Prochlorococcus marinus XMU1408: one gene and its partner. The protein of the gene in region 1 interacts with the protein of each later gene in a pairwise test. Links are inferred from orthologs where the notes say so. Each region holds a gene or a part of one and is shown on either strand. Other genes may lie near its edges.

Evidence for each region. Proteins that work in one complex are often made in the same cells at the same time.
Region 2: the proteins of cysE (region 1) and cysK interact in binary tests that used the Escherichia coli proteins (3 or more experiments, as listed by UniProt). The link is inferred for Prochlorococcus marinus XMU1408 from one-to-one orthologs.

What each region holds. Positions count from the first base shown.
Region 1 is NZ_QJUE01000006.1:109,258-113,503, forward strand. The notes cover bases 16-2,900. They hold cysE (serine O-acetyltransferase), read left to right. Parts: upstream 16-1,024; coding sequence 1,025-1,777; downstream 1,778-2,900. Other genes in these bases: DNJ73_RS09080 (GntR family transcriptional regulator), read left to right, coding at 17-1,006; DNJ73_RS09090 (ABC transporter permease), read right to left, coding at 1,799-2,578; DNJ73_RS09095 (ATP-binding cassette domain-containing protein), read right to left, coding at 2,565-2,900. Outside these bases: more of DNJ73_RS09095, read right to left, coding at 2,901-3,941; preprotein translocase subunit SecA, read right to left, coding at 3,963-4,246.
Region 2 is NZ_QJUE01000002.1:128,760-133,005, forward strand. What follows is about bases 894-3,778. They hold cysK (cysteine synthase A), read right to left. Parts: upstream 2,887-3,778; coding sequence 1,900-2,886; downstream 894-1,899. Other genes in these bases: queA (tRNA preQ1(34) S-adenosylmethionine ribosyltransferase-isomerase QueA), read left to right, coding at 894-1,887; DNJ73_RS02205 (PLP-dependent transferase), read right to left, coding at 2,977-3,778. Outside these bases: DNJ73_RS02190 (dihydrolipoamide acetyltransferase family protein), read left to right, coding at 1-736; more of queA, read left to right, coding at 790-893; more of DNJ73_RS02205, read right to left, coding at 3,779-4,246.

The DNA of each region.
Region 1 (4,246 bases):
CCTGGCCTAATAGAGCGTGCGATTCCATATTCAACAAGATAGTGAAATACCTGCATCTAGTCAGCTATACAACCAGATTTGTTTTGCTATTGCGGCTAGGCACTATCCTCCTGGTCATAGGTTGCCTAGTACCAGACAATTAGCTATGCAAACTGGATTACATCGAAACACAATAAGTAAAGTTTATAGGCAACTTGAAACTGATGGGGTAGTAGAAGCTATTGCGGGATCAGGAATTTATGTTCGAGATCAACAAAAGCAAAAAGATTTAAGAAGTGGATCTCCCTCTTTGCGAAAAAAAATCATTAAAGATGTAGACCTTGAAGTTCGCAAAAGTATTGATGAACTTTTAAATTCAGGATGCACATTACAGCAAACTAGAGAATTATTCACACGTGAAATTGACTGGAGACTAAGGTGTGGTGCTCGTTTATTAGTTAGTACTCCAAGAGAAGATATTGGAGCATCATTATTGATAGCTGAAGAGTTGGCGCCTCATCTAGACGTTCCTGTTGAAGTTGTGCCTATGGAAGAACTAGAAAGTGTTTTAGAAAATTCAAGTCAAGGCACTGTTGTTACGAGTAGATATTTCTTACAACCTCTAGAAGAATTAGCCAGGCGTCATGAAGTCAGGGCAGTAGCGGTAGATTTAAGTGATTTCCAAAAAGAGTTAACTATTTTAAAAAAGCTTCGTTCAGGAAGTTGTGTAGGAATTGTCAGTATAAGCCCAGGGATACTAAGGGCAGCAGAGGTAATATTACATAGTATGCGAGGTAATGAAATTCTTTTGATGACCGCAAATCCTGATGTGGGAAGCAGATTAATTACATTGCTAAGAACAGCAAGTCATGTCATTTGTGATAATCCTAGTCTGCCTGTGATTGAGCATACTTTGAGGCAAAATAGATCTCAATTAATGAGAATGCCCCAAATTCATTGCGCACAAAAGTATCTAAGTGACTCTACAATTGAAGAGTTGAGTAAAGAGATTGGCCTTCAAGAATAAATATTGCATTAGGAATCAATGTTTCGATCACTAAGATCTGATTTCTCAATAATCAAAGAAAGAGATCCAGCTGCTAGGAACGTTTGGGAAATTATTTTTTGTTATCCAGGCTTTCAAGCTTTGGCTATTCATAGACTTAGCCACAAACTTTGGAAATATAAGCTTCCACTTTTGCCAAGGTTACTGAGTCACATAACAAGATTTTTAACAGGTGTAGAGATTCATCCTGGTGCAAAGATTGGTAGAGGTGTTTTTATCGATCATGGGATGGGAGTAGTGATAGGAGAAACAAGTGAAATAGGAGATAGATGCTTGCTTTACCAAGGTGTAACTTTAGGAGGCACTGGAAAAGAAAGTGGAAAAAGACACCCTACCCTTGAATCAAATGTCGTTGTAGGTGCTGGAGCGAAAGTACTGGGGGGTATTCGTGTAGGAACTAACACAAGAATTGGAGCAGGATCAGTTGTTGTTAAACATGTAGAAGCAAACAGTACAGTTGTTGGGATCCCAGGAAGAGTAGTTCACCAAAGTGGAGAAAAAATCAATCCCCTAGCACATTCTGCTTTGCCAGATACAGAAGCCAATGTTCTTCGTAATCTTATGGAAAGAATTGATCAATTAGAAAGTGATATTTTAGGCTTGCAAGATCTAGTCATTAAGATACAGACGAAACGAAAAAAAGAAGATATTATATTTGGTGAATCACAGAGTCTAAGAGATAAAGAAATTATTGAATTTATAGGAGATGAAATAAACGAAACAAATAGTTAAGTTATAACTTTTAAAGACTATTTACAGCAAAAAAGGTAGTCTTTTACTCTCCAAATCAAGCAATCTAAAAGTAATAAAAAGACCGACAAAATTAAAACTTAAAATTAAAATTGAATTCTGGTAGTTAATTGAACCATTAATAATACTTAGCCTTAAAGGATCTAAAATCTGATAAATAAAATTTAAATTTGTAATCCAAGATAAAGAACCTAAACTTTCTTTTGTATACAAAATTGGAGAAGTCAGAAAAACCAACTGAAGAACAATAGGAACTAATTGAGCGATATCAGTAAAACGAACACTAATAAGGCAAACAATTACAGGGAACCAGTATATGAAAATTAAAAAATTAAAAAATGGTATCCATGAATAAATTAATAGATTACTTATTAATGATAATTTGAAGAAAAGAAATACCAAAAAAACTAATATAAATGACTGAATGAAAGTTTGTACTTGAAAAGACCATTCCTCTAAAGTATAAAAAATAGGCTTAAGATTCATATTCTTTATATTTGATGAATTATGTACAAATAAATTAGGTGAATTAGAAATTGATGAACTAATTGTATTCCATATAACTAAGCCAAATCCTAGGTATATAAAGTAAGAACTAAAATTATCTACTGAAAAAACAGTACCATAAACAACTCCTAAAGTTCCTATGGATAATAAATTAGATAAACCTAACCAAAAGCTACCAAGGGTAGTTCTAGCAAACCTTGCTCTAGACCTAGAGGTGGCTGTATACCACCAAGCCTTTCTAGTCTTAAAGGCAAATTTAAAATTATCCAATAACATTTTTACGATAATAATCATGTGTATGATAATAATTCAAAGCAGCATCTAAAGGACCATCATATGCAATTGAACCATGACTAAAAACAATACCTCTATTACAAAACTGTTTTAAAAGTTCTTCAGAATGACTTGCTAAAAACAATGTTGCTGCTGATTCCATAAATTGTTTCATTCTTTCTTCAGCGCGATCACAAAAATCGGCATCACCAGTACCAAAACCTTCATCTATTGCTAAACAATCATGCGGACTGGAAGTCAGAATTGAAAAAATTAATCTTGCAGACATACCCTCACTATAGGTTTTAATTGGTAAAGAGATATATGATCCGAGTCCTGAAAATTCTATTATTTCATTTAAGAAAGTTTCAAAACCTTTTAAGGTATGGTTTTTCAATAAATAGTGTGCTTTACAAGCATCGATTCCTGAAAGTTCTGAACTAGTTAGAAAAGTCTTTTGCAGCATCGGATAAACATCTACTAGAATTTTTATTTTTCCACTAGTAGGTAAATATATGCCAGAAATAAGTCTTAGAAAACTACTTTTACCAGAGCCATTATGACCAATCAATGCAACTCTCTCTCCTTTCATAATCTTTAAGTTAATATTATTTAAAGCAATAATATTAGTCCTATTCTTTGATTGATCTAAGGCCCCACCTGTAATATTAATAACCTTCTTTGCAACTCTCTTTGTTAAAGATCTATTCTCTAAATAATAAATAGGAATAGAAAGAGAAACACCTTTAATTTCAATTGCCGACTTAGTAAGTATATTTAACGAATCATCAGATAAAGAACTTATAAAGTCTTTTACATTTTCGTAAGAAACCTTTTCATGCGTAATATTAGCAAGAAAATTAGATACTCTAATAAATGATTTTCCCGAGAGCCAAGGAGTAATTGAATCAGGTTTATACAAATTAATCAAAGTAATACTTTTACTTATTTGTTTAGTGAATATTTCTGAAGCAGAAGTTTTATTTTGGATAATATTAATATCTTTTTCCTCTTGATTGATATCAATTGAATAAGGTTTATTTTTAACGTATAATAAGTTATAGACAATATCAGAAATTTGATAGTCTTTATTATTAACCATATCAATCCAATAATTCAAACCATCAAAATCAGCTTTCCTATTAAATAAATTTAAATATATTTTATTGATCTTAAATTCAAGAGATTTTTCATGAGCAACATACTTTGTATATTCATCTTGCCTAGATAATTCATTAGATATCTCTCTTAATGTAATTGATTCATTAGATCGTGAGAGCCAATAATTGATTCCAGATGGATCTCCAGGTCTTCCAAAATATGCTATGTATAATTTTTGCAAATCATTGGTATCAACATTGATCATAAAAAAAATTAATTATTTAATTTATACTTCTACTTTTTTTTGAGCTGGCTGAAACATAAACATCGAATAAATTACATTCCTTCTCATATTTATCATCATATCTAAGAACATATCATATCCTTCATTTTTATATTCTATCAATGGATCTTTTTGACCATATCCTCTTAAGCCAACTGATTCTCTCAATGAATCCATTGACTGTAAATGATCTCTCCAAAGAGTATCTAATTGTTGAAGTATAAAGAATCTTTCAGCTTGCCTCATTATTCCTGGATGAGTTTGCTCTACTTGAGCTTCTTTAATAT
Region 2 (4,246 bases), on another replicon or contig:
CATAGAAAAGAAAACTGTTGACTCTGATAAGCCACCTGCTCCAGGAAAAAGTTTTGGATCTATGGGGGAAACAATTGCATTTAATACCCTTCAACAAGCTGTAAATAGGAATATGGAGCAAAGTTTAAATACTCCTTGCTTCCGAGTCGGATATTCAATTCTTACGGATGAATTGGATTCCTTTTACAAACAAGTTAAACCTAATGGAGTAACTATGACTGCTTTACTTGCTAAAGCAGTTGGATTGACTCTTGCTAGACACCCTCAGGTAAATGCAGCTTTTAGTTCTGAGGGAATTGCCTACCCTTCACAAATAAATGTTGCCGTAGCAGTAGCAATGGAGGATGGTGGACTGATAACTCCAGTGTTGCAAAATGCAGAAGAGACTAGTCTTGCTGATTTATCTCTGCAATGGGCTGATCTTGTTAAGCGTGCGAGGAATAAGCAATTGGAACCTCATGAATATAGCAGCGGTACATTTACACTCTCTAATTTAGGTATGTTTGGTGTTGATCGATTTGATGCAATTCTACCCCCAGGTACAGGAGCTATTTTAGCTGTGGGAGCATCTTTGCCCAAAGTTGTTGCTTCTAAGGATGGTTCGATTTCAATTAAAAAACAGATGCAAGTAAATCTCACCGCTGATCACAGAGTGATCTATGGGGCCGATGGAGCACTATTCCTAAAAGACTTAGCTTATCTAATTGAAAAAAATCCTTATAGCCTTTCATCTTGAGACTTAACTAGTCGAACCAAAAGGGATTTCTTCTTACTTTAACCTGATTGAATGTGTTAGATCAAAACGATAATCTTTTAAGTTCATACAATTATGATTTGCCCAACGATTTCATTGCTCAATCACCTATTGAGCCTAGACATGATGCGAAATTAATGATTGTCAATGATGGACTAGATGATGCTTTAAATCTTATGCATGGAAAGATATGGGACTTGAAAAATATATTGAGGATTGGCGACCTTTTAGTTGTTAATAATACTCGTGTTCTGAAGGCAAAATTAAAAATTAGATTTTCCGGAGGAGGTCAAGGTGAATTATTGCTCATGGAGCCGAGAGACAATGGCCAATGGCTTTGTTTGGGGCGTCCAGCTAGACGGATGAGAAGCGGTGATCAATTATGGCTAAATACGTCTCTAGATAATTCTTTATGTTTACAGGTTATTGATAAAGATGAGAGTACAGGCGGGAGAATTATTCAATTCCCTAGTGAGTTTTCAAGCAGGTCGCAAATGGCAGACTTACTTGATTTGTGTGGCGAAGTCCCATTACCCCCATACATAGATAAGGATAAAAGTAATTCTCATGAAGAGAAATATCAGACTCGATTTGCTTCGAAGCCAGGTGCTATTGCTGCTCCAACAGCCGGTTTACATCTAAGTGATGAACTCATAGAAGTTTTAAAACTTAGGGGTATTAAAATTGCGCAAATTACTTTGCATGTAGGTCTTGGAACTTTTAGGCCATTAGAAAAAGAAGATCTAACTCAGCTTCATTTACATAGTGAATGGGTAGAGGTTAATGAAAAGGCTGTTAAAGCGATAATTAATTGTAAGGAAGAGGGTGGAAAAGTTTTTGCTGTTGGTACGACGAGTGTAAGAGCTCTTGAAGCTGCTTATCTCTCAGGAAGAGGTGATTTGAAACCATACGAGGGGAAAGTGAATCTTGTAATCAAGCCAGGATTTAAATTTTGCGTAATTGATGGATTACTTACAAATTTTCACCTCCCCAAAAGTTCTTTACTTCTTTTAGTAAGCGCTCTTATAGGTCGTAAACGAATGTTGGAACTTTATAATAATGCCATTGCTAATAAATATCGATTTTTTTCTTACGGGGATGCGATGTTGATAACACCAGATTCAATGATCTAAACGATGAAATTATTAGGCTAATGATGGTTCTTTGATAACTCCTGTCGGAACATTCTCAAACATTATGGATGAGATATATCTTTCAGCAAGGTCAGGTAGGACTACAACGATTGTCTTTCCTGCAAACTCATCTTTTTCAGCCAATCTTACAGCTACAGCTGCTGCTGCACCACATGAGATGCCAACTAATAGACCTTCTTCTTGTGCTAATCGAAGTGCCATCGCTATAGACTCATCATTCGAGACTTGCTCAACTTGATCGACTACTGATAAGTCGAGGTTTTTAGGAATAAATCCAGCCCCAATACCTTGGATTTTATGAGGGCCAGGTTTTACTTCTTCTCCGTTAAGAGTCTGCGTTATTACTGGACTATGCGTGGGCTCAACAGCAACGGATAATAATGAATGATTCTTATCTTTTTTTATATAACGAGAGACACCTGTAATTGTTCCACCTGTTCCTACTCCAGATACTAGAACATCAATATTTCCATCGGTATCATCCCAAATTTCAGGACCTGTCGTTTTGAAATGTATTTCTGGATTGGCTGGATTATCAAATTGGCCAGGCATAAAGTATTTCTGAGGATCGCTATCTGCTATTTCCTTGGCTTTTGCAATGGCACCAGGCATGCCTTTTGCTGCTTCAGTAAGAATGAGCTCAGCACCAAGGACAGCCATCATCCTTCGACGTTCAATTGACATGGACTCAGGCATGGTGAGGATAAGTTTGTAACCACGAGCGGCAGCTGTGTAAGCAAGGGCTATTCCTGTATTACCAGATGTTGGCTCAATAATGACTTTGTCTTTATTAAGTAAGCCTTTTTTTTCTGCATCCCAGATCATATTTGCACCAATTCTGCATTTGACGCTGTAGGCGGGGTTGCGACCTTCTATCTTTGCAAGGACTGTAGCTTTCGCATTCTTAGTGATCGAATTCAGTTTGACCAATGGTGTATGACCAATAGCAAAACTATTGTCTTCAAAGATTCTGGACATTTTAAAAAATGACTTTGATTTACTAATACACTAAATCTATATAAAAATCTCGATAATTGGTTATTTATATAACCTTTATTAGTGTTTTTTTTATTTTTTTTCTATTACTGAATTGAATCTTGACCATAATTCATCTTCATCTTCAAGTCCTACAGAAACTCTTAACAAATGTTCAGAGACTCCGCAACTTTCAGCCCATTTTAATTCATTAAAATGAGCCAACTGAACGTATGGACAAACTAATGTAAAATTTGTACCTAAACTAGGTCCTTTGCATACTCTCAAAGAATCATAAATTCTTTTTGATTCTTCAATCCCTCCTTTGAGTTCAAACGATAATAAACATCCATATCCTCCTCCTTTTTTTAATAGAGAATTAAAATTTTTACATTCCTGGGGATGTAAAACTTTTGATATTTCTTTTTTCGTTTCTAATTTTTCTTTCAGCTTTAAGCAAGATATATTTAATCTTTTTAAGCGATCTTTTACGTCTCGACTAGCTATCTCTAACTCAATAGCATCTGAATCAGATAGCGATGACAATGCAGCTTTAGGCATTATCTCAGTTAATTCAATTTTCCATTTGGAATAAGGGCTTATGACAGTACTGCCAGCAAGAATATCTCCTCTTCCAGCAAAACTTTTTGTAAGTGAACTAAACACTACATCTGCGTAAGGAGTTAAATGAACATTTATAGAAGAGCCAATTGTATCGTCAACAATGACAGGGATATTTCTATCTTTAGCTAGTTTTGAAATAGATATGAGATCAACGCATTTCAATAAAGGGTTGCTAGGTATCTCTATGATTAATGCTGCTGGTTGTTTTTTATCGAGCAGTGCTTTTATATAATTTAATTTTGTTTTAAGAGTAAGATCGCTTCCCTGGAAAATAATTTGAGGAAGTTTGAGTACATCAACATATGGGAAACCTATTTGAAGTATTGAACTATCTCCTTTGATATCCTTAATTGCTGAGAGGATAGACGTTAATGCAGCCATGCCTGAACGGTGTAGTTGAATTAAATTAGAATCACACTCATATAAATTTGCTAAACGATTTAGAAGTTTAGCTCGAGCGCAACCACCATCGGATGTCGATGGTTTTTTCTCTTTTCCAAGGGCAATAGCTGCCTCACGTGATGACAATCCAAGACCAGTATGTTGCCAAAAAGCTTTTGCTGATGGCGTACTCCTCTGATCAACGATTAAACACGAAATTCCAAGAAAATCTTTAATTTTTGAATAACACTCAGAATTATCATGATGACAATGTTTTTGTGCACTTAAAGCAGAAGCTATATTTGGGAAAGGCCAACTACTTTGATGTAACTCTCCGTGAAATGCTAAAGATTTGCGA